3 regions of the Faecalibacterium longum genome follow, and region 1 is predicted to be linked to each of the others. Evidence: predicted binding sites of a transcription regulator. Region 1 holds the regulator's gene; each other region holds the start of a gene.
What was found. Region 1 encodes HrcA, which represses chaperone genes, less so after heat shock. Its sites were predicted from a motif close to TGTTAGCACTCNNNNNNNNNGAGTGCTAACA; they were not measured.
Positions count from the first base shown of each region.

Region 2: a site for HrcA is predicted at 4,740-4,770, ahead of AAAU26_RS12750 (Hsp20/alpha crystallin family protein). Genes of this name have one in related genera too.
Region 3: a site for HrcA is predicted at 6,612-6,642, ahead of clpB (ATP-dependent chaperone ClpB). Genes of this name have one in related genera too.

Region 1 is NZ_JBBNIH010000167.1:40,319-51,040, reverse strand. It holds gene dnaK (molecular chaperone DnaK) at 1-1,567, opposite strand, end outside; gene AAAU26_RS12185 (nucleotide exchange factor GrpE) at 1,660-2,286, opposite strand; gene hrcA (heat-inducible transcriptional repressor HrcA) at 2,283-3,356, opposite strand; gene AAAU26_RS12175 (stage V sporulation T C-terminal domain-containing protein) at 3,546-4,088, opposite strand; gene AAAU26_RS12170 (aminoacetone oxidase family FAD-binding enzyme) at 4,238-5,485, shown strand; gene AAAU26_RS12165 (alanine/glycine:cation symporter family protein) at 5,533-7,050, opposite strand; glycine riboswitch at 7,168-7,260, opposite strand; gene AAAU26_RS12160 (hypothetical protein) at 7,441-7,737, opposite strand; gene AAAU26_RS12155 (hypothetical protein) at 7,977-8,882, shown strand; gene pdxR (MocR-like pyridoxine biosynthesis transcription factor PdxR) at 8,789-10,222, opposite strand; gene AAAU26_RS12145 (ECF transporter S component) at 10,387-10,722, shown strand, end outside.
Region 2 is NZ_JBBNIH010000170.1:80,584-91,305, reverse strand. It holds gene AAAU26_RS12780 (DUF5131 family protein) at 1-721, opposite strand, end outside; gene AAAU26_RS12775 (macro domain-containing protein) at 833-1,864, shown strand; gene AAAU26_RS12770 (vWA domain-containing protein) at 1,956-2,615, shown strand; gene AAAU26_RS12765 (ADP-ribosylglycohydrolase family protein) at 2,630-2,938, shown strand; gene AAAU26_RS12760 (purine-nucleoside phosphorylase) at 3,000-3,824, shown strand; gene AAAU26_RS12755 (PLP-dependent cysteine synthase family protein) at 3,830-4,666, shown strand; gene AAAU26_RS12750 (Hsp20/alpha crystallin family protein) at 4,904-5,368, shown strand; gene ade (adenine deaminase) at 5,600-7,288, shown strand; gene AAAU26_RS12740 (hypothetical protein) at 7,483-7,740, shown strand; gene AAAU26_RS12735 (HD domain-containing protein) at 7,795-8,286, shown strand; gene AAAU26_RS12730 (Fic family protein) at 8,591-9,784, shown strand; gene AAAU26_RS12725 ((deoxy)nucleoside triphosphate pyrophosphohydrolase) at 9,806-10,261, shown strand.
Region 3 is NZ_JBBNIH010000063.1:389-9,494, forward strand. It holds gene AAAU26_RS01220 (adenylosuccinate synthase) at 153-1,448, shown strand; gene AAAU26_RS01225 (DegV family protein) at 1,482-2,381, shown strand; gene AAAU26_RS01230 (HlyC/CorC family transporter) at 2,439-3,755, opposite strand; gene clpB (ATP-dependent chaperone ClpB) at 3,933-6,545, opposite strand; gene cysK (cysteine synthase A) at 6,809-7,741, opposite strand; gene AAAU26_RS01245 (RrF2 family transcriptional regulator) at 8,017-8,448, shown strand; gene AAAU26_RS01250 (trigger factor) at 8,507-9,106, opposite strand, start outside.

The DNA of each region.
Region 1 (10,722 bases):
CCTTCAGCATCTTCTCAGTCTGGAAGACCATCTGGTCGGCGCCGTTGCGGATGTCCACTTCCTCGCGCTTCTTCTTATCGTCGGCAGCAAACTGCTCAGCTTCCTTCACAGCCTTGTCGATGTCGTCCTTGGACATGTTGGTGGAAGCGGTGATGGTGATGTTCTGCTCCTTGCCGGTACCCAGGTCCTTCGCGCTGACCTTCACGATGCCGTTTGCATCAATATCGAAGGTAACTTCGATCTGAGGCACACCACGGGGAGCCGGAGCGATGCCGTCCAGATGGAAGACGCCGAGGCTCTTGTTGTCGCGGGCAAACTCACGCTCGCCCTGCAGGACATTGATCTCAACAGAGGGCTGGTTATCCGCAGCAGTGGAGAAGACCTGGCTCTTGTGGGTAGGAATGGTGGTGTTGCGCTCAATGATCTTGGTGCAGACGCCGCCCAGAGTCTCAATGCCGAGGCTCAGCGGGGTGACATCCAGCAGCAGCAGACCCTTGACGTCGCCCTGCAGGACGCCGCCCTGGATAGCAGCACCGACAGCCACGCACTCATCGGGGTTGATGCCCTTGAAGGGCTCGCAGTTCAGCTCTTTCTTGACTGCATCGTAGACAGCGGGGATACGGGTGGAACCACCGACCATCAGGACCTTCTTCAGATCAGATGCGCGCAGGCCGGCATCCTGCAGAGCCTTGCGGACAGGGGTCATGGTGCGGTCGACCAGATCTGCGGTCAGCTCGTTGAACTTTGCACGGGTCAGGGTCATATCCAGATGCTTGGGGCCGGTAGCGTCAGCAGTGATGAAGGGCAGGTTGATCTGGCTGCTCATAGCGCTGGACAGCTCGATCTTTGCCTTCTCGGCAGCTTCCTTCAGGCGCTGAGCGGCCATCTTATCCTTGCGCAGGTCGATGCCGTTCTCGGTCTGGAAAGCGTCTGCCATCCAGTCGATGATGCGCTGGTCGAAGTCGTCGCCGCCCAGATGGGTGTCGCCGTTGGTGGCCAGAACTTCGGTGACGCCGTCGCCCATCTCAATGATGGAGACATCGAAGGTGCCGCCGCCCAGGTCGTAGACCATGATCTTCTGGTCATCTTCCTTATCGATGCCGTATGCCAGAGAAGCGGCAGTAGGCTCGTTGATGATACGCTTGACGTTCAGGCCGGCGATGGTGCCAGCGTCCTTAGTAGCCTGACGCTGGCTGTCGTTGAAGTAAGCAGGAACGGTGATGACGGCCTCGGTGACAGGCTCGCCCAGATAAGCCTCCGCATCAGCCTTCAGCTTCTGCAGGATCATAGCGCTGACCTGCTGGGGAGTGTACTCCTTGCCGTTCAGGGTCACCTTGTGGTCGGTACCCATCTGACGCTTGATGGAAGAAACGGTGTTCTCGGGGTTGGTGATGGCCTGACGCTTTGCGACCTGACCGACCAGACGGTCACCGGTCTTGGTGAAGCCAACAACAGACGGGGTGGTGCGGGCGCCCTCGGAGTTTGCGATGACGACGGGCTCGCCGCCCTCCATGACAGCCACGCAGCTATTCGTAGTACCAAGGTCAATACCAATGATTTTGCTCATAAATGAAGTCTCCTCTCAAAAGAACTTGTTTATCTCATGCTTAGATGTGAAGCGGATGTCTATATTCAAAACCCCTGCGGGTCTTTGCGGATCTACTCGGCCACCACGACGGTCGCGTGGCGGACGATCTTGTCGCCCAGCTTGTAGCCTTTCTGGTACACCGTGATGACGGTGCCGCTCTCCTGCCCGTCCGGGGCGGGGATCTGCTGGACGGCGTTCATGAAGTTGGGGTCAAAAGGCTTGCCCAGCGCCTCGATCTCCTCCACATGGAGGGCATCCAGTGCCTTGGCGGCTTTGTCCAGCGTCATAGTCACGCCCTTTTTGTAGTTCTCGTCGGTGGTGGGGGCGTTGGCTGCCATTTCCAGCGTGTCCAGGATGGGGATGATCTGGTTCACGGCGAAGGACACGCCATCGTTGAACTTCTGGTCAGCCTCGCGGGTGGAGCGCTTGCGGTAGTTCTCGTACTCCGCTGCCATCCGGAGCAGCTGGTCTTTGGCCTGTGCGGCGTTCTTCTCGGCTGCGTCGAGCTTTGCCTTTACGGCGTCCATCTCGCGTGCCTTCTTATTGAACCAGCCATCTTTCTTCTTGGCGTCTGCGGGTTCTGCCTCGGCCTCCTTCTCGGGGGCTGCGGCGGTCTCGGGCGCTTCCTGAGGTGCGGCTTCGGTCTCCTTTGCTTCCTGCTCGGGAGCTTCTGCCGTCTTTTTGGTCTCTTCGCTCATTCCAGATCCTCCTTATATATCACAGTCCGCCGGGGTGCGGCCATCTGCGGGGTGTCTTTTCGTTTACCGCTCATGCCCTCGCCAAGCTCGTCGGCGAAGAGGTGGAGCAGCGGCATCAGCTTCTGGAAGGGCATCCGGGTCGGCCCGATCAGGGCCACCGTACCCCACAGCCCGCCGCCTACCAGGTAGCGGTCGCTGACGATGCACAAGCCGGGGATCTGAGGTTCCAGATCCTCACCCAGCAGCACGCTCTCACTGCGGTCTGCCGGGGGTGCGATGATGTGGGCCGCCTGCTCTTCGTCGTTCAGCAGGGTGAGGATGTCGCCCACCTTGCCTTCGAGCTGCGGCCAGTTGAGCAGGTACTGCTCACCGCCCAGAAATACGTGGGGCTGTGCGGAATCCTGCAAAATCGCAGCGGCTGCGCTGATGACCGGAACCAGCTCCGGGTCGATTTGGCTGCACAGCTCTGCCAGCAGCCGGTTGGACAGGTCCACCGGCGCAACGAAGGTCAGGTTGCGGTTGAGCAGCGCGGCCAGCGCAGCGGCGTTCTCGCGGGAGAGGCCTGTGCGGACCCGCGCCACACGGGTGCGAACGTAGCCCGCCGTCGTGACGGCCAGCACAGCCGCCGCGCTGCGGCCCACCTGAACGACTTCGTAGTGGGCGACGCAGAGGTCTTCGGCACAGGGGGTGCTGACGGCTGCGGTGCAGCCGCTGATGGCGGCCAGCGCCTTTGCAGCGCCCTGTGCGAGCTTTTCCGGCTCATGGTCGAGGCTGGCGAAAACGGCTTCGACGCGGGCGCGGGTCACGCGGTCCAGCGGCTGGTCGTCCGTCAGCAGATTGTCGAGATAATAACGGTAGCCTTTGGCACTGGGGACACGGCCCGCGCTGGTGTGGGGCTGCTCCAGCAGACCCAGCTTGGTCAGCGCCGCCATTTCGTTGCGCAGCGTGGCGCTGGACACGGCCATATCAAAATAGTTTGCCAGCACACTGCTGCCCACAGGCTCGCCCTCGAGGCCATACAGCGCCACGATCGCCTGCAAGACTCGCTGCTTGCGTGCATCCATCGTCATAGCGCCTGCCTCCTTTTTGGCTTTCGTTTCTTTAGCACTCCATCTTCCTGAGTGCTAAGACCATTATAGCCAAAAATTTTTCCCTGTCAATAGCTTCTCGAAAAAGTTTATAAAGATTCATAATTCTGTCATAAACAAAAAAGGGAGCGCCTGCCAGAAACGCAGACGCTCCCTCTATTATAATAATGTTCACTCTTCCATCTGCTTTGCCAGGAACGCTGCCGCCACAGCCACAGCCTTCTGCTGGGCAGGGTCGGGCTGCTGGGTGCGGTCTTCGGCCAGCAGACCCACGGCCCCGGTGACATCCCCTGCCGCGATGATGGGCCACGCGCAAAGCAATGGCCGCAGCGAACCCTCGCAGGGCAGCAGGACATGCTCGGGGTCGCCCTCGCTGAGGTAGGGCTTGCGGGACTCCATCACCTTTTCCAGCGGCTGGCTGACGCTGCGGTCGGCAAGGTCGCGCCTCCCCGACCCGGCTGCGGCGAGGATGCGGTCACGGTCAGCCACGAAGGCCGTCAGGGCGAAGCTTCGGCTCAGCACCTCGGCGTACTGCACCGCCACCCCGTGCAGCTCCCCCACCGGGGAATACTTCTTAAAGATGACCTCGCCGTCGCCGGTGGTGAAGATCTCGAGGGGGTCGCCGCGGCGGATACGCTGGGTGCGGCGTATCTCCTTCGGGATGACCACCCGGCCCAGCTCATCGATGCGGCGGACGATTCCGGTTGCTTTCATCTGTGTACCATCCTTCCCATTCTGCATTTTCCCATGCTGTGTAGTTATTATGTGGAAGCGGCAGGGAAATATACACCTGCCCGTCCTGTGTTTGCCAAACAGGGGCGGCTATGATACAATAAATTTACTACAGAAAGGATGGGCAGAGGATGCAGCAGATTTTGATTTTGGGCGGCGGCGCAGCCGGTCTGGCCGCTGCGCTGGCGGCAGCACAGACCGCAGAGGGCCGCGCACACATCACCGTGCTGGACAAAAACGCGAAGGTGGGCAAAAAGCTTCTGGCCACCGGCAACGGGCGCTGCAATCTCGACAACCAGAACATCACGCCGGAGCGGTATTTCACCAGCAGTCCCAAAGCCTTGCGCCGCCTGCTGAGCGCCGTGGACGAGGCTGCGCCGCTGGCGTGGTTCGAGAGCCTCGGCCTCTACCCCCGCACCGACGAGGCCGGGCGGGTGTACCCGTATTCCAATCAGGCAGCGGACGTACTGGCCCTGCTGGAGCACCATCTGTCGAGACTGGGCGTCGAGGTGCGCACCGGCTGCACCGTCCAGAACCTGAGCCAGAGCCGGGGCGGCTATGCCGTCCAAATCGAAACAGAGGCAGGCCGCGAGACCCTGCGGGCCGACGCCGTCATCTGCGCCATGGGCGGTGATGCCGGCCCTCAGTTCGGCACCGATGGCTTCGGCACCCGGTTCGCCGCCCAGTGCAGCGGACGGATGGCCCCCCTCTATCCCTGTCTGACAGCCCTGCAGTGTGCTCATCCCCGCAAGTCGCTGGCCGGCATCCGGGCCAAGGGCTGCGCCAGCCTGCTGGACGGCGCAGATGGCCGCGTGCTTGCCCGGGAAACGGGCGAGGTGCAGTTCACCGAGTACGGGCTTTCGGGCATCTGCATCATGCAGCTTTCGGGTCTGTTGGCCCCGGGGCGCGGGCCGAAGCGGCCTATCGTGGCCCTCGACCTCTTCCCTGCTCTGAGTGAAACCGAGCTGGCCGCGCTGTTCGCCCAGCGGGTCGGACTATTGGGCAGCGAGGCGGCGGAGTTCTGGCTGGGCTTGCTGCCCGCAAAGCTGGGCCGGGCGCTCTGGTCCGATGCCGGTTTACCTGAAAACGCCCGCGCCCTGCCCGCCTCCGCGTGGCCGAAACTCGCCGCCACGGCCAAGTGCTGGCGGTTCGAGGGCTTGACGCCCTGCGGCTGGAAGCAGGCTCAGACCACCGGCGGCGGCCTGCTTCTGGACGAGGTAGAGGACGATTTCCAGTTCAAGGGTTGTCCGGGACTCTACTTCGTGGGCGAGACGCTGGACTGCGCCGGCAGCTGCGGCGGCTACAACCTCCACTGGGCCTTCGGCAGCGGCATCATCGCCGGGCGGGCGGCGGCAAAGCTTCGCAAAAAGAAGAAGTAAACCAGCAAGCCCCCGGAAGGTCGCCTTCCGGGGGCTTGCTTTTTGTGTTATTTGTTTGCGGCCTTATCCAGCTCCGCCTCCTCGGCGGCAGCCTCGGCCTCTTCTTCCTTCTGATACTCTTCAAAGGCCGACCACATGGGCTCGATGTCCTCGCCCCGGACGCGGCGGGCAAAGTAGTTCCTGGTGATGTCTACCACAGTGCTGGACAATGCCAGCACGCCGATGAGGTTCGGTATCATCATCAGGCCGTTGAAGGTGTCGGAGAGGTCCCACGCGAGGCCCAGCTTCATGGTCGCGCCCACAACGGTCATGCAGACAAAGACGACCTTATAGATGCGGCTTCCCGCCGTGCCGAAGAGATACTCCACGGCCTTGGTGCCGTAGTGGCTCCAGCCGAGGGTGGTGGAGTAGGCGAACAGCAGGATGGACACGGCGATGAACTTCGGGCCGAAACTGCCGAAAGCCGCCGTGAACGCCTGGCCCACCAGCGCATTGTCCTGCACGCCTGCGAGGACAGCGCCGCTCTCGAGGTCTACCACGCCGGTGGTCAGGATGACGAGGGCCGTCAGGGTGCAGACCACGATGGTATCGGCGAAGACCTCAAACACGCCCCACATGCCCTGATGCACCGGCTCCTTGACGTTAGAGGCCGAGTTGACCATGACCGCAGAACCGAGGCCGGCTTCGTTGGAGAACGCGCCGCGCTTGAAGCCCCAGGTGATGGTCTGGCTGATGCCGTAGCCCAGCGCGCCGCCGCCTACAGCGTTGAGGTTGAATGCACCCTTGAAGATCGCCGCCAGTGCCGCCGGGATATTGCCCGCGTGCATGACCACGATGATGAGCGCACCTGCAACATAGAACAGTGCCATCAGCGGCACCAGCTTTTCCGTGACAGCGGCCACCCGCTTGAGTCCGCCGATGACGATGAGGGCCGTGACCACCATCAGCGCAAGGCCGGTGGCGAGGTACGGCACATGAAAAGCCGCGTTCATGTTGCCGGCGATGGAGTTTATCTGGCTCATGTTGCCGATACCGAAAGACGCGAGGATGCAGAAGCAGGCAAACAGAACAGCCAGCACCTTGCCCACCGCCCTACAGCCGGGCTTTGCGCCCAGACCGTCGGTCAGATAATACATCGCGCCGCCGCTCCACTCGCCTTTTTCGTTCTTGCGGCGGTAGTAGACGCCCAGCACGTTCTCTGCAAAGCTGGTCATCATGCCCAGCAGGGCCATGACCCACATCCAGAAGATGGCACCCGGGCCGCCGGAGACGATGGCCGTGGCCACGCCCACGATGTTGCCGGTGCCGATGGTGCCCGCCAGCGCCGTACACATGCTCTGGAACTGGCTGATGGCCATGTCTTCCTTGCTGGTGTGGGCGGTGACGTCCTTATTGGTAAAAATAGCACCGATGGTATGCTTGAGCCAGTAGCCCATCCGCCGGAACTGGAAAAAGCCGGTGCGGACGCTGAGCCACAGGCCGGTGCAGAGCAGCAGTGCCAGACCGAACGGCCCCCAGACGAAGCCGTTGACCACATTGTTGACGCGCGTAACGATGTCCACCATATGAAATCCCCCTCTGATCATCCCAAACAAAAATGCGGGCAGAACCTCTTTTCCAAAGGCTCTGCCCGCAAAAAACTCAGCGTATGACCCCGCACAGGACACCTTTCCTGCGCAAAAGACGTTTGCTCTGTCCTTTTGCCTGAGAGATCGGCCCAAACGGCCTTACACCTTCGGCACCCGCCTCCTGCAGGCTTCTCCAGAGTGCGGCACACCCGGCTCACCGGGCGGCACATCTTGCGATTCGGTTCTCACCACATGCACAACTGTACACAATGGAAATACTTTATCACATTTCCGGCTTCTTGGCAAGCCTTTTACCGCATTTTATTCCCGAGTTTCATCTTTCATACCAGAAAGTGAATTTTGTTATGGTATGACTTTTTTCGTCCTTTATCGGTCGATGGGCGGTACATCATCGGGGCTGCCCATCGTGTCCAGCCACTCCAGCGCTTTCAGCTGGGGCGGCAGATGCGGCACCGGTTCGCTGTCCGGGTCGTCGTCGGGCGGGGTCACGAGGTCTTTCGGGCTTTCGGCCCCTTCGAAACCATGGGCAAGGCCGTCCGGGCTGGCGTCGCCGTCGCGGCGGGCTGTCTCACAGCAGTCCAGCCCCTCGTAGGCACTGGCCGGGCCGAGGTCGAGCCAGAAGTCCTCCCGCTCTTCCCTGCTGGGGGTATCATCGAATTTCATAGCATTTCCCTCCTTTTCTGCATAAAGGTTCCCCCATCAGGCCATGCTTTATGCAGTTTTTTAGAAGCTGTTTTCGTGAGCGGGGTTCGCCGAATGGCGAGGATTTTTACCCGCAGACAAGGCGATTTCCCGCAGCGATCCTTGGTGGATTGCAAGGGGAAGCAACGCAGTATACGGATAAAAAGACCGCTCAGGCGGTGTGCAATGCTTACGAAAACGGCTTCTCAGGGAGGAACGAGATGAAAGAAAAAGGCTGGAGACCCTTCTGGGCCGCACTGCTGGCGGCGCTGCTGGTGCTGCTGCCGCTAGTGGGCGGCACCGTGCTGCTCACCCGCCGCTCTCTGCGGACAAGACTGGCCTCCCGGCCTCAGAGCGGCGTCGCCATCCGTCAGCCGAAGGAAGAGAACCGCCTGAGTCTGCTGGTCTGCATCGCTCCCACCGAGACGACAGCACCCGGCTTTCTGCTGCTCTACCTGAATGCCAGTCAGAACTGCATCCATGCGCTGGCTCTGCCCGGAGAGCTGACCGTACCCTTCGGAGCGGACGAAACCGCCCTCTCCGACTGCTACCGCGCCGCCGGCCCGGCCCGCTGCCGGGAAGCACTTCTCTCAGCTCTCTCCCTGCCCGAGGACACCCACTATCTCGCCCTTGCGCCGTCCGTTCTGCAAGCCATCGCCGACCGGTACGGGATGCTTCGGGTGGGTTTTTCGGGAGCGCTGACCGCCGAGGAGCTGGCCCTCACCGGGTGCAGTTCCAATGTGCAGGCCATCTCGGCCCGGGAGGCAGAAGAACTGCTCAACGGGATGGAGGACACTGTCCCGCCCGCCCACAAAGCCGCCGCCCGGGCGGCGGTATGGGACGCCTTTTTCCGGCAGGAGCTGGAACTTCTGCCCGCTACCCTGCCGGACGCCCTGCGCGCCCACAGCTCGAGCCTGCTCACCGATTTGACGGCGCAGGACCTGCTCATTTTAGAAGATACGCTGGAATTTCTCGCCGACCGCTCTGCCGCCATCCACACCGAGGCCCTGCCCGGCGAGTGGGACGGCGAATGCTACACCCTCACCGACGACTCCCACGCCGCCGTGCAGGCCCTCTTCAACGTCTCACCCACCGAGGCACAGCTCTCGTCGGCCAGCGAGCCGTAACCCAGCACCAGCGTCCCGCCCAGAGCGGCCCCACCGCCGGTGAGGTCATAGTCACTCAGGAGGCTGAGCCGGACGCCTTCGGCCTCAGCAGCGGCCCGGAGAGCATCGTCCGGCGGCGGGTCGCGCAGTTCGGCCAGCAAGTGCAGGCCGGTGTGCAGGCCAGTGAGGTGCAGTTCTTCCGGTGCAAAGGCTTCCCGCAGGGCTTTTGTCAGGGCGTCCCGCCGGGCCTTATAGGCCACCCGCTCCCGGGCCAGATGGCGGGTGAAGTAACCGCCGGTGATGAACCGCGCCAGTGTCTGCTGCTCAAAACGGCTCACCGTGCCGGAGTAGAGGGCGTATTTCGCGTGCCATGCGGGCAGAAGCTGCTCCGGCAGCACCATGTAGGCGATGCGGATGCTGGGTGCGAGGCTGCGGGAGCAGGTGGAGAGGTAGACCACCGGCCCGTCGGCCCCCGCCATCCCCTGCAGGCTGGGCAGGGGCCGGGTGTCGAAACGGAACTCGGAATCGTAGTCGTCCTCGATGATGTACCGCTGCCCGGGACGCCGTGCCGCCCAGTGGAGCAGTTCTGCCCGGCGTCCGGCGGGCATGGTGACGCCCGTGGGGAACTGGTGGCTGGGGGTGACGTAGCACACCGCCGCCCCCGACTCCGACAGCGCCCGGATGGAAAGCCCGTCCTCGTCCACCGGCAGACAACAGCAAGAGATTCCGTTGTTTTCCAGCACCTGCCGGGCGCGGGGATAGCCGGGATTTTCCACTGCCGCCGGCCCGGGCAGGAGTGGTGCCAGCAGGCCCAGCAGATATTCGAGGCCCGCGCCAACGACGAGCTGGTGCGGGCCGCACCGCACACCGCGGTACTCCTCAAGGTACTCGGCCAGTGCCTGCCGCAGCGAGAGGTCGCCCTGCGCGTCACCGTGGGTCAGCAGCTCCGGCGAAGAGTACAGCAGCTCTTTTTGCAGCCGCGCCCATGTGCGGAAGGGAAACAGCTCCGGGTCTACGCCCCGGGTGGAGAGGTCGTAGCGGACGGGCTGCTCCGGCGCTGGCGCTGCCTCGGGCTGGGGCGGCGCGGCGGACTCTGTCCGCTCGGGCAGGGCCAGATATTCCTGTACATAAAAGCCGCTGCGCTCCCGCGCCTCCAGATAGCCCTCCGCCGCCAGCATCTGGTAGGCCGCGTCCACCGTGTTCACCGAGACGGAAAGCTCTGCCGCCAGCCGCCGCTTGCCGGGCATCCGGGTCCCCGCAGAAATCGCCCCCGTCCGCATCTCGGCGGCGAGGCTGCGGTAGAGCTGTTCGTAGAGCGGCACACCGGACGCCGCGTCCAGTGCTGTCGTCAAATGGACCATAAAAAGCCCCTCCTTTTCGGGCAGTGCGCCAAACTGGACCCATAAAAAATCTTTATTCTGGGTATTTGCACAGTGCCAGTTTTGCGTATAATAGGAGCATACCCGCAAGAGCCAAAAAAGTCAATCGGTTTTGTGGGTATTTCGTAAAACTGGGAGGGAAAATCATGTCAACAACTGCAATGTGGCTGCTGCTGGCAGTCGTCGTCATCGTTATCGTCTTTGCAAGTGTGCTGTATAAGCGCACCTTCACCGTCCACGAGCTGGCACTCACCGGCGTCATGGCCGCGCTAAGCCTCGTGGCCTACCTGTTCTTCCGTGTGCCGTTCTACGGCGGCTCTTCGTTCCATCTGGGCAACACCTTCACCGCCCTGACCGCCCTGCTGCTGGACGGCGTATCCGGCGGTCTGGCCGGTGCCATCGGTCTGGCTCTGGCCGACATCCTGGCCGGTGACCCGGGCTATGCCGTCACCACCTTCGTCCTGAAGTTCATCATCGGCATC
Region 2 (10,722 bases), on a different contig from region 1:
TGCCGGATTTACAGGCCATTCGGCTTTGCAGCTGCTTGTTTGGCAGGTGGTAGCGCCTGCCGTCCTTGATGAACACGGTGCCGGTCTCGATAAAGCAGAAGGTCACGTTGGCATCCACGCATTCCTGCCGGAGCGATTTGACCCAATCAAAATTGCAGGGGCGGGCACCATCATAGTTTTCGCCGCCGCAGATGACCTGCTCGATCTGCCCGGCGGAAAGGTACTGCCGGATGCTTACTGGCCCGATGAAGGGCGCGCACATGATGCCCTTGTGCTTGAAGGGCAGGTCAAACAGAATGGGAATGCGCTCATCGGCGCGGCGCTGATTTTCACAGGTGACGTTGAAAAAGATGTTGTCCCAACCGCTGCCCCAGTCCGGCGGCAGGCACTCCCGTACCCGCTGCGGCCGTTTGGTGAGCAGAAAAAACACCACATCGCTGCGCTGGCGCATGATGTCCCACGCCTCAGCCCGCCACGGGTCGGCTTCTTCCAAGAAGAAATCCGAGGTCATGCAGACCCGGATCTGCTCACCACTCTGGATTTTGTAGTGTCCGGTGCGGTCTTTCTGGAGCGGATAGGAAAAGCCGCTTTTCGTTTTGTAGATCTCGGCTCCGTTCTGGTCCCGCATCCGGTCGAGAAAATACATGTAGCAGTTCTGGCAGCCCTCGCTGCACTTGACGCAGCCGTGCCATGGATTCCAGATGTCGTGCAGGAAGCTCACCTTCTTTCTGTACCTATTATACTAGCTGCGCGGACAGGAAACAAGAGCACCCCTTGCGCCGCCCCATCGGATGTGATAGGATGAAGAAAACCATGTGAGGGAGGAACCACCATGCCGTTTCTGATGATCCGCAATGACATCACCAAAGTGGCGGCGGATGCCATTGTCAACCCGGCGAACCGGAACCTTTTGCAGGGCAGCGGCACCAGCCGTGCTATCTATCAGGCGGCAGGGGAGCAGGAGCTGACCGCCGCCTGCGAAGCCATCGGCCGCTGCGATTTGGGAAAGGCGGTGTGCACCCCGGCGTTCGGACTGCCTGCAAAGTATATCTTCCATGCGGTGTGCCCGGCATGGCACGGCGGATTTTTTGGCGAAGCAGAACAATTAGCCGGTGCCTACCACTCTGCATTGGAATTAGCCGCAGAGTACCACTGCGAGAGCGTGGCCTTTCCGCTGCTGTCCAGCGGAAACTATGGCTACCCCAAAGAACAGGCCTTCCGCATTGCGGTGGACACCATCACACAGTACGTCATGGAGCACGACCTGACCGTGTATCTGGTGCTCTACGACCGGGACTCGCTGGCCGTGAGCCGGAAGCTGTTCGCCTCGGTGGAGGAGTACATTGACGACCACTATGTAGCACAGAACGATGAAAGCTACGGATTTGGCCGTCGGCGCAGGGAATTGTCAGAGCGGCGGAGGCTTCTGGAAGAAGATGCCGCCCTGCCGATGCTAGGTGCAGTTCCGGCACCCGCCGCGGCACCCAGGACAGCCCGCAGTCTGGAAAGCCTGATGGATAATCTCGGTGAAAGCTTCACCACCCGGCTGCTGCGGCTCATTGACGAGCGGGGGCTGAAAGACTCCACCGTGTACAAGCAGTCCAACATCTCCCGGCAGCATTTCTCCAAAATTCAGTGCAACCGCGAGTACAACCCTAAAAAGAAAACCGTGCTGGCCTTTGCGGTTGGGCTGCACCTGTCCGAAGATGAAACCATCGACCTGCTCAAGAGCGCGGGCTATGCCTTTTCGGATGGCTCCAAGCGGGACTGGATCGTGCGGTATTGCCTGGAACACAAAATCTATAACATCAATCAGGTCAATACGCTGCTGTTTGAATACGATCAGGAACAGCTGGGTGCGTGATTTGTCGCCTGCCCGTTGACCTTTTGCCCTCCGGTTTGTGGTATCCTTTTGCCAACGAAAGCGATACACCACAAAACGGAGGGCATTTATTATGAAGAAAAATCTTACCGAGCTTGTTTTCATTCTGGACCGCAGCGGTTCCATGGGCGGGCTGGAGCAGGACACCATCGGCGGGTTCAATGCTATGCTGACCCGGCAGAAGGAGCAGGAGGGCGAGGCCAACGTGACCACCATCCTGTTTGACCATGAGGTGCAGCTGCTGCACGACCGTTTCCCGCTGAAGGCTGTTGCGCCGCTGACCGAAAAGGACTACTACGTCCGGGGCTGCACGGCGCTGCTGGATGCCATTGGTTATGGCATGGAAAAGATGGTGAATATCCAGCGCCATCTGCCGGAGGACGAGCGTGCCGAAAAGGTCATCTTTGTCATCACCACCGACGGACTGGAAAACACCAGCAAACGGTTTAGCTATGAGAAGATCCGCCGGATGATCGAGCGGGAAAAAGAGCAATACGGCTGGGAGTTCCTGTTCCTCGGTGCCAACATGGATGCCGTGAAGGAAGCTGCCCGCTTCGGCATCTCGTCCGACCGGGCTGTGCGGTTTGAGAATGACGCACAGGGCGTGGCGGTCAACTACCACGTTGTCAGCGAGACAGTCTCCCGGATGCGGGAAGCACCCTGCTGCGCGTCCATCGGCGCAGAGTGGAAAGAACGAATCGAAGCTGATTTCCAGAAGCGGCATCATAGGTAAGGGAGGAAACAGCCATGTTAGGAGCAATCTTGGGTGACATCGTGGGCAGTCCCTATGAATTTGACCACAACAATTACAAGCACAAGGACTTTCCGCTGCTGAGCGAGAAATCGCACTTCACCGATGATACGGTCATAACCGTTGCGGTGGCAGTTGGTCTGATTGACGGAAAGGGTCTGCTGGAGAGAACATTTTGTGCAGTGCAGCATGAAATGCGGTTCTGGGGCCGTGAATATCCCCATGCCGGTTATGGCGGGATGTTCCGCCGGTGGCTGCACGCAGAAAATCCGAATCCCTATGAAGGGCGTCTTGCATCGGCCTGAAAAATCCGATATACTGAACCCAGAGAGTATATCGAATTTTTGGGGAAAAGGAGAGAACGGTATGGAACATCTTTATGAAAAGGCACTGGAAAGTGCGGAATATATCAAGATACACACGAAAAAGAGCCCGAAGATCGCGGTGGTGCTGGGCTCCGGCCTTGGCAAGCTGACCGCGGACTTTACGGACACGGAAGAACTGTCCTACAAGGACATCCCCAACTTCCCGGTATCCACGGTGGCAGGACACAAAGGCGCATTGTTGGCTGGCAAACTGGGGGACACGGAAGTCTACGCCATGGAAGGCCGCTTCCATTTCTATGAGGGCTACTCCATGAAGGAAGTCTGCTACCCGTTCTATGTGTTCAAGCTGTTGGGCGTGGAAAAGGTGGTGTTGACCAACGCCTGCGGCGGCATCAACCGGGAGTTTGCGCCGGGCACCCTGATGCTCATTACCGACTTCATCAACATGATGGGCACGAACCCCCTCATTGGCCCCAACGATGAGCGCTTCGGCCCCCGCTTCCCGGACATGACCGAACCTTACAGTCTGGAACTGCGGAACCTTGCCAAGCAGACCGCCGATGAACTGGGCATTGCCTACAAGGAGGGCGTTTACATGGGCTTTATGGGCCCTTGCTATGAAACGGCGGCTGAAATTCGCGCCTTTGCGGGGATGGGAGCCGATGCCGTGGGCATGAGCACCGTGCCGGAAACCATGGTCTGCAACTACATGGGCATGAAGGTACTGGCCGTCAGCTGCATCACCAACATGGCCACCGGCATCCAGACGGTCAAGCATAGCCACGCCCGCGTGCTGGAGATCGCAAATCAGGCAGGCGATACCCTGTGCCGATGGCTGGGTGCGGTGATTCAGAGAATGGAGTAAAAAAGATGCTCAATGCTGCGGAAGAAGCCGGACTGCTGAAACCCGGCGGTACCATCGTGGAGCAGACCAGCGGCAACACCGGCATCGGTCTGGCCGCGTTTGCAGCAGAGCGTGGGTACAAACTGGATATTTTTCTGGAGCGGGGTGCCTCGCTGGAGCGGCGGCTGATGCTGCTGGCCTACGGGGCACGGCTTCTGGATTACAAAGATGCCACCGGGGAGCGTCCGGAGACGAAGCACACCCACCCCTGGCAGGAGCCAGAGCGGGAGGCGACGCTGGATGAGATCGCAGCCTACTGCCGCCGCACCGGAGCTTACTTTAACAATCAAGCGGCAAACCCGGCGAACCCCGAGGCACATTACCGCACCACTGGGCCGGAGATCTGGCAGGATACAGAAGGCCATGTGGATATTCTGGTCTGCATGGCGGGCACCGGCGGCACGGGTTTTGGCACAGCAAGTTATCTGCGCAGCCGCAACCCGAATCTGCAAGTGGTTCTGGTGCAGCCCCATCCGGACTCCCGCCTGACCCCGGAGCACCCGGATGCGCAGATCATAGATGGCGTTTTGCCGGCGTATGATGTGCCGGAAAGCGCACTTTCCGACTATCTGCGGCCAGACTGGAGCGATGCGTGCATCAATGTCCGCACCGAGGAAGCCTACGAAACGGCCCATGAGGTGCTGCGGGCGGAAGGACTGTTTCTGGGCACATCGGCAGCAGCGGCTTTGCACGCAGCGGTGCAGGTGGGCCGCAGACCGGAGAATCAGGGAAAGAACATCGTGGTCATCGTCCCGGACAACGGCATGAAATATCTGTCTACGCCGATGTACCGGCAGAAATGATAAAAACACGATGATACGACTGAATTTTGAAAAGATTGCATAGGATTTTATAAAAGTATTATTCTTTCATGAATTTTAGCACTCTTCTATTGACATTGCTAATGAACGGTGCTATAACAGTGGCGTGCTCAGGAGGAAGGGCAAAAGGAGAGCCGCTAGGCTCCCCGGAAAGCCCTTCTGAATGGACGCTTCAGATTTTTTGCCCCGACCCGAACGCCGGGATTGGAGGAATGATTTATGCTTATGCCGACTGTTTTCCATGAAAACCTGTTCGATGATTTCTTCGATCCGTTCTGGAATGACGCTGCACTGGAACGTGCTATGAACCGTGAGGCTCGTGGCGCCTTTGGTAAGCGTGGTGCAAACATGATGAAGACCGATGTCAAACAGACGGACAATGGCTATGAAGTAGCTGTTGACCTGCCGGGCTGCAAGAAGGAAGACGTCCAGATGGAACTGGACGACGGCTACCTGACCATTCAGGCAGTGCGCAGCCACAGCAACGATGAAAAGGATAAGAAGGGCCGCTATCTGCGGCGCGAATCCTTCTCCGGCACCTGCGCGCGCAGTTTCTACGTGGGCGATGTGAAGAAGGAAGACATCCACGCAAAGTTCGAGGATGGTGTCCTGTACATCGAGCTGCCTGCTCCTCAGCAGACGAAGGCTTTGCCTGAGAACCCGAATCTGATTGCAATCGAGTAAAACGCCGGTCATGTGCGCCAAGGCACAACGCACATAAGGTGGCCCCGGAGAGCTGTAACAAGCCCTCCGGGGCCATTTTTGTTTCCCGACATCTTTTCCGCAGCGGCAAGGCGTGGTAGAATAATGGCAGAACCAATCCACAGGTGAGAAAATCGAACTTCAGAGATAGGAGATGTTTCTATGCGGTCTGATGGGCTGAAACGCCGGATCTCGGCAGGCAGAGGAGATGCTTTGGCTGATCTGGTTTTGAAAAATGCCAGAATCATCAATGTGTTTACCGATGAGATCGACACCGCTGATATTGCCATCAGCGGAAATTCGATCGTGGGCGTGGGTATGTATCATGGCCGGAAAGAAGTTGATCTGCACGGCAAATATGTCTGCCCGGGCCTGATCGATGGGCATATCCACATCGAAAGCTCCATGCTCTGTGGTCCGGCTTTCGAGCAGGCAGTGCTGCCCCACGGTACCACTGCGGTGGTCACAGACCCACACGAGATCTCGAACGTTGCGGGGCTGGAAGGCTTGGATTTTATGCTGGAAACGACAAAAAATCTGACCCTTTCGGTTTATTTCATGCTGCCCTCCTGTGTTCCGGCCACGGATCTGGATGAATCCGGTGCGGTGCTGAACGCAGAACAGCTCCGGCCTTACTATGGCGATCCCCGCGTGCTGGGGCTTGCGGAGCTGATGAATGCCTACGGGACGGTGCGCTGTGACCCGAAGATCCTGCAGAAGATCCGCGACTGCACCGAAGCGGGAAAGATCGTGGATGGCCATGCGCCGCTTTTGAGCGCTAAGGACCTGAATGCTTATATTGCGGCAGGCGTTCAGTCCGATCACGAGTGCTCCAATATCGAGGAAGCCATGGAAAAACTCCGGCTCGGACAATACATCATGATCCGGGAAGGAACGGCTGCCAAAAATATGGAGGCCCTGATGCCGCTGTTCCGGGAGCCCTATTGCAACCGCTGTATGCTGGTGACAGATGATAAGCACCCCGGTGACCTGCTGGACAGCGGACACATCGATTCCAACATCCGTAAAGCAATCCGGCTGGGCGCAGACCCAGCAGTGGCCGTCAAAATGGCAACGCTGGTCCCGGCACAGTATTTTGGATTCAAGCAACGCGGTGCCGTAGCACCGGGGTACCGGGCAGATCTGGTTGTGGTTCCTGATCTGGAATCCTTTACGGTCGAACAGGTTTACAAGAATGGCACGCTGGTGGCCGAGCACGGAAAAACGCTGAAGCCCGCACCGCTTGACATCGACCGTGTGAGATTTTCCCACGTTATGGATTCCTTTGATCTGGATGAGATCACACTGCAGGACCTGGAACTTCGGGAAAGCGGGGAGCAGGAGCGTGTCATCTGCCTGAACCGAGGCGAGCTGCTTACGGAGGAAAAAATCATCCCGTTCCAACGGCATCCGGGCAAAGCTCCCGGTGTGGACCCGGAACACAACATCGTAAAACTGGCCGTTTTTGAGCGGCATCATCACTCCGGCCATGTGGGCATTGGCTTTTTAGGAAACTTCAGCCTGAAATGCGGAGCCGTTGCATCGAGCATCGCACATGATTCCCATAACCTGATCGTGGCAGGGGACAACGATACCGATATGATGCTGGCCGGCAACACTGTGCGGAAAAACAAAGGCGGACTTGCGTTTGTGGCAGATGGACAGGTCGTGGCAGAACTTGCGCTTCCGGTGGCCGGATTGATGAGCACCGAAAGCGCAGAGAGCGTTGCGGCGAAAATGCAGGCGCTGAACGATGCCCTCAAGGCACATGGTGTAGCGGAAGATATCGGCATTTTTATGACCCTCGCCTTCGTCAGCCTTCCGGTCATTCCCAAACTCAGACTGAATACATACGGCATCATCGATGTAGCGCAGCAGAAAGTCGTTCCGGCTGTTTTTTAATACGCGATAACAAAAATACTGCCGGAGACCGACCTGAATGGTCCGTCTCCGGCAACAGAACAGTTCGTTCCTACTCTTAGAAGCGAGCCGCATCAAGAGAAAAATTGACGGAAATTCTTATTTGATAAATCGGAATTTGCTACGTTGGTTCATCAAGTACTCATCGTCCAACTTTTTTGCATAGGAGGTTCACCATGCTGGAACGATTCTTCAAGTCACAGGTAGCAACGGTTTCGGATTCAACCTATTGCCACCGTATTACAGATGCTTTGACAGCGGCTGGAATCAAATGCTATTGCAAAACCAAAGATGTGAATCAGCGAAGTGTTTTTGACGCAACACGGATGCGAGCACAAATCGGGACTTTTGGAATAAAGCCTCAGTATATTACAGAGATTTTTGTAGACAAAGAAAATGCAGAACTTGCTTCTCATATCATTCATACCCTGTAAAATTCGCGTTTATCAAGGTGAACATTTAAGTATTAAAAACGGGAGTGAAAACAAATGATGACCATTGCACAGATCATGGAAAAGATGATCGCCTTTTCCGAAGGGAATATCCATGACATCACGCACCTGAGCTGCGTGTGGACCTATGCCAAAACCATTGGTGAGCTGGAGGGGCTGGACGCAGACACGCAGTTTATTCTGGAGGTGGCGGCCATCACCCACGATATCGCCTGCCCGCTCTGCCGCAAAAAGTACGGCAACACCAATGGTAAATATCAGGAGCAGGAGGGGGCCCCGCTGGTGCGGGAGTTCTTGGCGGATACCGGCATGACAGCAGAACAGATCGACCGGGTGGCCTATCTGGTATGGCACCACCATAGTCCGGCGCAGATCAACGGCATTGACTATCAGATTCTGATTGAGGCAGATTATATCGTCAATGCGTCCGAAAGCGGGTACGACCAGCAGGCAATCCGAACCTTTATGGAACATACGATGAAAACGGCAGCAGGTATCCGGCTGACGAAAACAGTGTTTGGAGTGTAAAAATGATTCAGAAGCATTGCTTTGAATGCGGTACGGCATTGATTGAAAAAGAACTGGAAGAAGAGGGCATTGTGAATTATTGCCCGAAATCCGTCCCAACAGCCTTGCAGCGGAATTTTTGAATGCGTATCTGGACGAAGTGGGGAATAAGCCGATGGAGATGTGATTCGTGACGGAACCACGGGAATTTTGACGGGGAGTATGGAAAAAAAGTTGGTTCGGCCTGTTTCGGTTGACTTTTTATAAAGAATTGGTATATTGATACTATATAGTATCAATAAGTATCAACTGCGAGGTGGACAGAATGGATGGGGCACAGTTTGCCAAAATGCTTTCAGATAAGCATTTGTTTGAACTCAATCGGATGGAATACAAGTACTCGACTGTCAGCGTCAAAGAATTTGCCGAATTGCTGCGGCAAAACTTTGCGCAGCCTCTGCCGTTGACTGATTTTTCTGGAAATAAGCTGTTTTACCTGCCGAACCTCGCGCAAATTTCAACAAATGGTATGAAGCAGTTGCTCTCTGTCCCTGTCAGTGGACAAAACTTCGGTTTGTCGGCGATGACCGAGGAAATTTATGCGACTTTTCAAATTGAAAGTATCCGCTCGACCCGCAGCAGTATCCGTTATATCCTCGATGGTTATGCCCCTCGTGATGAACAAGAAGCCCGCATCTATGGTATGAAGCGCGGACTGGAGTTTATCGCGAATCGTCAGAATAGGATCACCGAGGAGAATCTGCATCACCTATATCAGATCAGCACAGGGGATTATTTCCCGGATGAAGATCGATTACTGCCAAACCACTTTTATCGGCATGGCGAGGTTTTTATTGTGGGCGGTGAAGAACCCAGACCGGGACTTCCGGCAGAGCGGCTTCCCAGTGCCATGAAATGTCTTGTCGATTTTGCGAATGCCAATGACGGCATCAATGAGCTGCATAAGGCTGCCATTCTGCACTTTGCTTTTGCATACTACCACCCCTATTTTGACGGGAATGGACGCACTGCACGGCTATTCCACCTCTGGTATCTTGTTCAGCAGGGCTATCCTGCGGCACTGTTCACGCCGTTTTCCCGATACATCGCTGAAAACAAGGACGCATATTACAAAGCCTACGAACGCGTGGAGAGAAATGCTCTGATTTCCGGCTATACGGATGTGACTCCCTTTCTGTTCTACTTCTGCAATGAGGTCTATAACCGCCTGCAGGTGGATGCAGTCCCGCCGAAAACTGATCTTGAGGTATATCAAACTGCTCTTGCGGAAGGAAAAATCACAGAAAAAGAACGGCTGCTCTGGGAGTATGTTCTGTCTGCTTATGGTGCAGAGGAGTTTACCACAAAGCAGCTGGAAAAGGATTTCCGAAACGCTGCGTATGCAACCATTCGGACGTTTGTGATGAAATTCCATGAGATGGGGCTGCTTACTGCAAGAAAAGCAGGAAACAGGGTGTTCTATCGTGTCGTTGGGACTTCTGACGGTCGGCCATTATAATGAATCCAAAAGGAGAACGTTATGAAAACGATTCGTGTTGTGGCCGCTGTGATCTGCGACTCCATGCAGGAAAAGCGCAAAATCTACGCTACTGCCCGCGGTTATGGCGACTATAAAGGCCAGTGGGAGTTTCCGGGCGGCAAAATCGAGCCGGGCGAAACCCCGCAGCAGGCTCTGAAGCGGGAAATCGAAGAAGAACTGGACACGGAAATCGCCGTGGGGAATCTAGTTGGGACAATCGAGTATGATTATCCGGCGTTTCATCTTTCCATGGACTGCTTCTGGTGTGAAGTGGTTTCCGGCAATCTTGTTCTGAAAGAAGCGGAAGCTGCACGGTGGCTGACGAAGGAGGATTTTGATTCCGTTCCGTGGCTCCCGGCGGATCGGACCATTTTGGATGCCATTAGAAGCTCAATGCAGCCAGTGAAACCACTCCATACCAGCGAATATGACAACGAACCTCTGCAGAGATGCTGAGTGTTTACGGCATGAAGGATGAACTGCGCCGTCCCATGATGCTGTTGGTGAAAGCCGCTATTCCGAAAAAATCGTAAAACAGAGGCCTCCGAATCTTTTCCTAATAAGAAAGAGATTCGGAGGCCTTTATTGGTTGATTTAGCTAACAGTCGTGTCGAAAGACATCCCGTCTGAGGGCAAAGCGAAGGTTTTGCTTTTCAGGCGGGATTTTTTTGCTTTTTGGGACTGTTGTATACAATATATGGGCTAAGAGGGTGGGTGACTTGGACTACGAGTCCATAAACTTTTCTTCGAAAGTACGATACAATTATGTCACGGAAACGGACCGGGCCCGAGAGGGAGCGGAAAACGGAGCCGACGAACCTTGAAAATTGAATATGCAGCTTCAGGTACTTCCAGACAATGATACTTCCGTAATTCGAGGCCCGGTCATAAAGAAGACGGGGTGGCCGAGAGGCCAA
Region 3 (9,106 bases), on a different contig from region 1:
TTGTGGGCGAAAGAGTGCTATACTTATACTCGAACTGTTGCGTGCTCCGGCAGGAGCTGCGCGGCAGAAAACAAGTTTCCCAAGGCGGCGTATCCCGGGCAGGGTGCGCGGAAAAGGCCGCCTTTTGAAAAATAATAAAGAGGTCATTTATTATGCTTACTGCAATTACGGGTATCAACTGGGGCGATGAGGGCAAGGGCCGCATGGTCGACCTGATCAGCCAGGAGTACGATATTGTTGCACGCTATCAGGGCGGCAACAATGCTGGTCATACCGTCAAGAACGAGCGGGGCAAGTTCGTGCTGAACCTGCTGCCCTCCGGTATCCTCCGTCCCAATGTTGTCTGCGTGATGGGCAACGGTATGGTCATCGACCCCCACCATCTGGACGGTGAGATCAACAAGCTGCGCGAGCAGGGTATCTCCATCACCCCTGCCAACCTGAAGATCTCTGACCGCGCCACCATCACCATGCCCTACCATGTCGATCAGGACGGTCTGGAAGAGGCACGTCTGTCCAAGACCGGCGCACAGTTCGGCTCCACCAAGCGCGGCATCGCCTACACTTACGGTGACAAGTACATGAAGAAGACCCTCCGCATGGGCGACCTGCTGCATCTGGACGACTCCGTCAAGAAGCGCCTGGTCACCATGGTGGACTCCAAGAACCTCGTCATGGAGGGCAGCTACAACGCCGCTCCCATCAGCGTGGATGAGATGTGGGCATGGCTGGAGAAGTATGCCGCCATCTTCAAGGACTACATCTGCGATGTGGGCCAGTATCTGGCTGACGCCGATGCCGCCGGCAAGAAGGTGCTGTTCGAGGCCCAGCTGGGCGCTCTGCGCGACATCGACTTCGGCATCTATCCCTACACCACTTCCTCCAACACCATCGGCGCTTACGCCCCTATCGGCGCAGGCATCCCGGGCCACAAGCTGACCAACTCCGTCGGCGTCATGAAGGCTTATTCCTCCTGCGTCGGCGACGGCCCCTTTGTCACTGAGCTGGCCATGACCGAGGAAGAGAAGCACGCTCTGCGTGAGGCCGGCCACGAGTACGGCGCTGCTACCGGCCGTCCCCGCCGCGTCGGCCCCATCGACCTGGTGGCAAGCCGCTACGGCGTCTTCTGCCAGGGCTGCGACGAGGTCGCCCTGACCCTGCTGGACGTGCTGGACTACATGGAGAAGATCCCCATGGTCACTGCTTACAAACTGAGCGACGGCACCACCACCACCCGCTTCCCCATGGGCGAGGCTCTGGACACCGCACAGCCGGTGGTGGAGTATCTGCCCGGCTGGCACTGCGACATCACCGCCGCCCGCAAGTGGGAAGACCTGCCCAAGGAGGCCCAGAACTACGTCGAGTATCTGGAAAAGGCCGTGGGCTGCAAGATCACCTATATCTCTGTGGGCGCAGAGCGTGAGGCATACATCCACCACGTGGTCTAAACCCTGAATTCACCGGAAAGAAGGATGCCGCTAATGTTTGACATCATCGCCGACAGCGCCTGTGACTTTACGCCGGAAATGGCGCAGAAGATAGGCGTGGAGATCGTGCCGTTCTATGTTTCGCTGGACGGTGAGCACTACCGCAAGGAGGGCAAGGAGATCGCTGTGCGGGATTTCTACCAGTTCATGGTGGACAACCCCTCTGCCTACCCCAAGACCAGCCTTGCCTCCATCGAGGATTTCGAGGAGGTGTTCCGCCGTCAGGCTGAGGCCGGCCGCCCCACCCTCTGCCTCTGCTTCACCGGCAAGATGAGCGGCTGCGTGGGCAGCGCCCGCAACGCCCGGGAGCTGGTGCTCGAGGACTACCCCGACGCGAAGATCGAGGTGATGGACTCGGCAGCGGCTACTGTCACTGAGGCGACTATGGTGGAGAACGCTGTGGCCATCCGCGACGCAGGCTGCACGCTGGACGAGGCGGTGACCTGGCTGGAAGCGGAAAAATCCACCAACAACATCTTCTTCACGGTGGGCAACCTCGATTACCTCATCAAGGGCGGACGCATCGGCAAAGTCTCTGGCCGGGCGGCGAACTTCCTGGGCATCAAGCCGATGATACTCTTCAAAGACGGCGAGATCTTCTCGGGCGGTGTGGCCCGGGGCCGTCAGAAGAGCTTTGAGAAGGCCCTTGAGCAGATGATGAACTATCTGGACGCCAACGGCGGCACGCCCGACGACTACCGCATCATCGTGGGCTACGGCTACGATGAAGAAGAGGGCAAACGGCTCTGGATGCAGACCCGTGCCGCCCTGCGTGCCAAGTACCCCGCCGCACAGTGCGAGGTGGGCCTGCTGCAGATCGGCTGCACCATCGCGGTCCATACCGGCCCCTATGCGCTGGGCATGGGTATCATGCGCCGCTGGAAAAAGCAGTAATAGCCGGATCAAAAAATCCTCTCCCATCGGGAGAGGATTTTTTTGTGTTATAGAGTGTTATCGGCCCTCGGTGCGCTGCGCCAGACGGGAAAAGCGTTTGTCTTTGTCCTTTTCGTCGTCCTGCGGGGCAGGTGCGGTGTGGGTGAACCGGACTTCGGTGACGCGGCGGCGGGCCGTGCGGGTCACGACGCCCTCGTAGTCGTTCAGCTGGAAATGATCGCCCACCTTGGGCAGATGGTGGGTCTTTTCCTGCACGAGGCCGTTTACGGTGTTGGAGTCGATGTCTTCATCCTCGGGCAGGTCCAGCGTCTCGTAAAGGTCGTCCACGCTGGCCGAGCCGGACACGAGCCAGCTGCCGTCCGACTGCTGGCGGAAGTCCTCAGTGGCCTCGTCGTGTTCGTCCCAGATCTCGCCCACAAGCTCTTCCAGAATGTCCTCGAGGGTGATGATGCCCTCGGTGCCGCCGTATTCGTCCACGACGACTGCCATGTGATGGTGCTGCTCCCGCAGGGTGCGCAGCAGCTGGGAGATCTGGGTGGAGCCGGTGGTGTAGAGGGTGGGAGCGATGAGGTCCTCCATCGTGACGGACTTTTTCAGACGGGCGATGTAGAAATCCTTCTCATGGACGACGCCGATGATGTTGTCAACGGTGTCGTGATAGACGGGCAGGCGGGAATAGCCGGATTCCGCGAACGTCTGCGCAAGCTCTTCCAGCGAAATATCGTCCTCCACGGCCACCACGTCTACACGGGGCGTCAGGATCTCTTCCACCTCCACGTCGTCGAACTCGATGGCGCTGCGGATGAGCTGGCTTTCCCGGTCGGTGAGCTCACCGTCGTTCTCGGCTTCGCTCACCATGGTGATGAGCTCACCTTCGGTGATGGCGTCGCTCTCACTGCTGTGGACGAAGCGTCCCAGCAGCTTCTTCCACTGGCTGAACAGCCAGGTCAGCGGGGTGAGGAGGGTCATCAGCAGGTTCAGCACCGGCGATACAGCGGTTGCGATGGTCTCGGGCATCTCCTTGGCGAGGGTCTTGGGAGTCACTTCGCCGAAGATGAGGACGACTACCGTCAGCACGATGGTGGAGGTGGTGGCGCCCCGCTCTGCACCCAGCCACTTGGTAAAGAGGACGGTGCCGATGGAAGCGGCGGCGATATTCACGATGTTGTTGCCGACGAGGATGGAGGAGAGAAGCTTGTCGTACTTCTCGGCCATCGCCAGCACCCGGGCGGCGGAAGTGTCGCCTTCCTCAGCGCGGCTTTTCAGGCGTATCTGGTTCAGGGAAGAAAATGCGGTCTCGGAGGCGGAGAAGAATGCGGAAAACGCGATCAAAACGATCAGCGCCACCAAGAGCGTTATACTGCCATCGTCCATAATAAAGGTTGCTCAACTCTACTTTCTTATAATAATATGTTAACCAAAAAGTGCTTTCCACCGTTGCCTTCGACGATGAAAAGCACTTTGTTCAACGCCTATAATATCATATTCCACCCGCCGGTGCAAGCGTTCCGGTCAGGAGGAGGGATAAAATAGGTAAAAAGTCTGCGGTTTTCAGCGGAGCACAAGGCCCGTGCCGTCGTAGTCCACCGTCAGGGTCGCGCCCTCGGTGTAGCTGCCCTGAATGATGGCCTTTGCGATGAGCGTCTCCACACGGCTCTGGATGAACCGCTTGATGGGACGTGCGCCGTAGACGCTGTCATAAGAGGAATCAATGATGAAGTCCTTGGCAGCCGTGGTGACGTCCAGCTTGAGGTGCTTGCCCTCGTCCATCCGCTTGCGCAGATCTTCGAGCTGCAGGTCCACGATCTTGCGGGTCTCGTCCTTGGTGAGGCTCTTGTAGTAGACGATCTCGTCCAGACGGTTCAGGAACTCGGGACGGAATTTGCTCTTCAGCAGCAGATCGATCTGCTTGCGGGCGTCCTCGCTCAGCTCGTTGGAGCCCTCGGCGCGGCGCTGCTCCAGGTCGTTCAGGATGATGTCACTGCCGAGGTTGGAGGTCAGGATGATGACGGTGTTCTTGAAGTCCACCGTGCGGCCCTGACTGTCGGTGATGCGGCCATCGTCCAGCACCTGCAGCAGGATGTTGAAGACGTCGGGGTGAGCCTTTTCCACCTCATCGAACAGCACGACGCTGTAGGGTTTGCGGCGGACGGCCTCGGTCAGCTGGCCGCCCTCTTCATAACCGACGTATCCCGGAGGCGCGCCGATCAGGCGGCTGACGCTGAACTTCTCCATATACTCGGTCATGTCGATACGCACCATGTTCCGCTCGTCGTCGAACAGAGCCTGTGCCAGAGCTTTTGCCAGCTCGGTCTTGCCGACGCCGGTGGGGCCGAGGAAGAGGAAGCTGCCAATCGGGCGGTTGGGGTTTGCGATGCCGGCGCGGCTGCGCAGGATGGCTTCGCTCACCTTGGTGACGGCCTCATCCTGGCCGATGACTCTCTTGTGGAGCACATCGTCCAGATGCAGCAGCTTCTCGCGCTCACCCTCCACCAGCTTCTCCACGGGGATGCCGGTCCAGCGGGCCACGATGCGGGCGATCTCCTCGTCGGTCACGCGGTCGCGCAGCAGGCTGTCTTCCTTCTTGGCGGCGGCGATCTTCTCTTCTTCTTCCAGCTGTTTCTGCAGCTGAGGCAGCTTGCCGTATTTCAGCTCAGCGGCCTTGTTCAGATCGTATTCGCGCTGTGCCTTCTCGATGGCGGCGTTGGTCTGCTCGATCTGCTCGCGCAGAGACTGCACCTTGCCGATGGCATTCTTCTCGTTTTCCCACTTTGCCTTCATGCTGTGGAACTTATCCTGCAGCTCGGCCAGCTCTTTTTCGAGGTCGCGCAGACGGCTCTGACTCAGAGCGTCGGTCTCCTTTTTCAGGCTGACCTGCTCGATCTGCAGCTGGGTGATGCGGTGGGCGAGGTCGTCCATCTCGCTGGGCATACTGTCCATCTCGGTCTTTATCATGGCGCAGGCTTCATCCACGAGGTCAATGGCCTTATCGGGGAGGAAGCGGTCGGTGATATAGCGGTCAGAGAGGGTGGCGGCGGCAATCAATGCGTTATCGCTGATCTTCACGCCGTGGAACACCTCGTACCGCTCTTTCAGGCCGCGCAGGATGGAGATGGTGTCTTCCACAGTAGGCTCATCCACCTGAACCGGCTGGAAGCGGCGCTCCAGAGCGGGGTCTTTCTCGATATACTGGCGGTACTCGTCCAGCGTGGTCGCGCCGATGCAGTGCAGCTCGCCGCGAGCCAGCATGGGTTTCAGCAGATTGCCGGCATCCATTGCGCCGTCGGTCTTGCCGGCACCCACGATGGTGTGCAGCTCATCAATGAAGAGGATGATCTTGCCCTCGCTCTTCTTCACCTCATTCAGGACGCTCTTCAAACGCTCCTCGAACTCGCCGCGGTACTTTGCGCCAGCCACCAGAGCACCCATGTCCAAGCTGAACACGGTACGGTCTTTCAGGTTTTCCGGCACATCGCCCCGGACGATACGCTGGGCCAGACCCTCGGCGATGGCCGTCTTGCCGACGCCCGGCTCACCGATGAGGCAGGGGTTGTTCTTCGTTTTACGGGACAGGATGCGGATGACATTTCGAATTTCCTGGTCACGGCCAATGACGGGGTCCAGCTTCTGCTTGCGGGCCAGGTCAACGAGGTCCTGACCATACTTCTGCAGGGCATTGTAGGTGTCCTCGGGGTTGTCGTTGGTCACGCGCTGGTTGCCGCGCACGGCGGTGAGCTGCTGTAAGAACTTATCCTTCGTGATGCTAAAGGCGCGGAACAGCTCGGAGGTGTTCTGGGTCTGCTCGTCCAGCAGGGCGAGGAAGATATGCTCGACGCTGACGTAGTCGTCCTTCATGGCCTTGGCCTCGCGGGCGGCGGCGCTCAGCACCTTGTCGGTGGCCTGCGAGATATAGACCTTGTCGGGGTCACGGCCAGAGCCGGACACCCGGGGCATTGCGGAAAGCTTTTCGGCCACAGCGGCGGAGAAGCTGCCTGCGTCCACATTCAGTTTCTGGAGCAGCTGGGGGATAAGGCCCTGCTCCTGTGTCGCCAGAGCGTGGAGCAGATGCTCCGGCTCCAGTGCATTATGCTGATACTCCACAGCCAGCTGCTGCGCAGCCTGCAGAGCCTCAAGGGTCTTCTGGGTATATTGACTGGTATTCATAAAGTCAAGCCTCCATTCATACCGGAAGTTGAGATCTGATGTCGGATGAGAGATTACATTCTGTTGATTTAGCACTCTTACTCATCGACTGCTAAAAATATACTCCAAACACGCTGCAATGTCAATAGGCAAAACCCGGAAGAGCCTCGGATTCACAAAAAGTTTGCAAAAATGAAAAAAATCACACCATATCGTCTCACGAAGGCAAACAAAAAGCCCCTGCCGGGCGAAAAGCCACAGCAGGGGCGGAAGGAATGAGAGAATCATTCAGCAAACAGCGGGGTGGACAGATAACGGTCGCCGGTGTCGGGCAGCAGGACGACGATGTTCTTGCCTGCGTTCTCGGGACGCTTTGCCAGCTGGATGGCAGCCCAGACAGCAGCACCGGAAGAGATGCCCACCAGAACGCCTTCCTTATGGCCGATCAGGCGGCCGGTGGCAAAGGCGTCGTCATTTTCGACGGTGATGATCTCGTCGTAGACCTTGGTGTCCAGCACGTCGGGGACGAAGCCTGCGCCGATGCCCTGGATCTTGTGCGCACCGGCGGTACCCTTGCTCAGGACAGGGGAGGTAGCGGGCTCGACGGCCACGACCTTGACGCCGGGATTCTTGCTCTTGAGGTACTGGCCCACACCGGTGATGGTGCCGCCGGTGCCGACGCCGGCTACAAAGATGTCAACCTTGCCGTCGGTGTCGTCCCAGATCTCAGGGCCGGTGGTGGCGATATGAGCCTTGGGGTTGGCCGGGTTGACGAACTGGCCGGGGATGAAGGAGTTGGGGATCTCTTTTGCCAGCTCGTCGGCCTTGGCGATAGCACCCTTCATGCCCTTGGCACCCTCGCTCAGCACCAGCTCTGCGCCGTAAGCCTTCATCAGCTGGCGGCGCTCGACGCTCATGGTCTCGGGCATCACGATGATGATGCGGTAGCCCTTGGCAGCTGCCACGGCAGCCAGACCGATGCCGGTGTTGCCGGAGGTGGGCTCGATGATGACGGAGCCGGGCTTGAGCTTGCCGGAAGCCTCGGCGTCATCGATCATGGCCTTGGCGATACGGTCCTTGACGGAGCCGGCGGGGTTGAAGTATTCCAGCTTTGCCAGAAGCTTGGCAGAAAGGTCTGCATCCTTCTCGATATGGGTCAGCTCCAGCAGCGGGGTGTGGCCGATCAGCTGGTCTGCGGAAGTATAGATCTTGCTCATAATAGTAAACCTCCCTATTGCGGGCGATGCGCCCGGCTGCACCGGATAAAGCCGGCGTCGTCTCGATGTCCCTCATATTCCCGTTAAACCAATGTGATTTGTGGGTTTGGCTGTATTATAGCCTCCTTTGGGGCAGTTGTCAATGAGAAATCGAAAATTTCTGATTGAAAAGTTATAAACCCTGTTGTATAATAGGTTAAAATGAACGGAGGCGTGTTCCGCAGCTGACCCGGCTGTATCACAATAATAACAGGAAAGAAGAGAAAGGAATGTCTATGATCGTTTCCACCAAGGGGCGCTATGCGCTGCGTGTGATGATAGATTTGGCTGAGCACCGCTCTGAAAAATATGTCCCGCTGAAAGAGGTCGCCGCCCGGCAGGAGATCTCCGAAAAATACCTCGAAAACATCCTCAAGGTTCTGGTGCAGAACGGCTTCCTCGAGGGCCTGCGCGGCAAGGGCGGCGGCTATCGTCTGACCCGCGAGCCCGACCAGTACACCGTGGGTGAGATCCTGACTCTTACCGAGGGAAGCCTTGCACCGGTGAGCTGTCTTGCACAGGGCGCGGCATCCTGCCCCCGGATGAGCAGCTGCCGCACGTATGATATGTGGAAGGGCCTCGATGACCTCATTGAGGACTACTTTGGAAAGATCACCCTTGCCGACCTCGCCGCACCCGATGAGGCAGGCAACGACTATGTTATCTGAATGATGAGCAAAAGAAAATCCCTGCCATCGGCAGGGATTTTCTTATGTGCAGATCGGATCAGGAAACGACCGCGCCGCTGGTCAGCGTGCTGGTGACAGCGTCCATCAGGGCCACCATGGTGCAGTAGTTCTGGCCGTAGGTGTCCGCATAGGCGGAGTAGGTGTCGATCTGCTCCTGAGTGGGGGCGATGTCCAGAGACTCGGCCACGGCCTGATAGAGCAGAGCTTCCTTGGAGTAGTCTTCCAGATTGCTCTCGAGGTGGGCCAGCATGGCGTCGGTGTTCTCGTAGCCCAGCAGATTCTGGACGAGGCCGTCGAGGTCATAGCCGTAGTAGCCCGCCAGCGTGCTGTAGTAGTTCAGGCACTGGTTGACCTGATAATCCATCACCTGCTGAGGGATGGACTTGAAGGTGGAGTTTTCCAGCAGATCGTCCATGACGGCGGTGTTGAGGTTGGAGGTGTAGAGCTGATCCTGATAGTAGGCGCGCAGGGCCTCCACGGTGTAGATGTTGTTGGAGATGCCGAAGGTGCTGGCCACCCAGCTGTCGGTGAGCTCGGGCAGGACGCTTTCGCTGATGTAGTTGAGGGTCACGGTAAAGACGGCTTTCTGGCCGCTGAGCTTCACAGCATTGCCGTTGGCGTCGGTGGAATCGCTGTA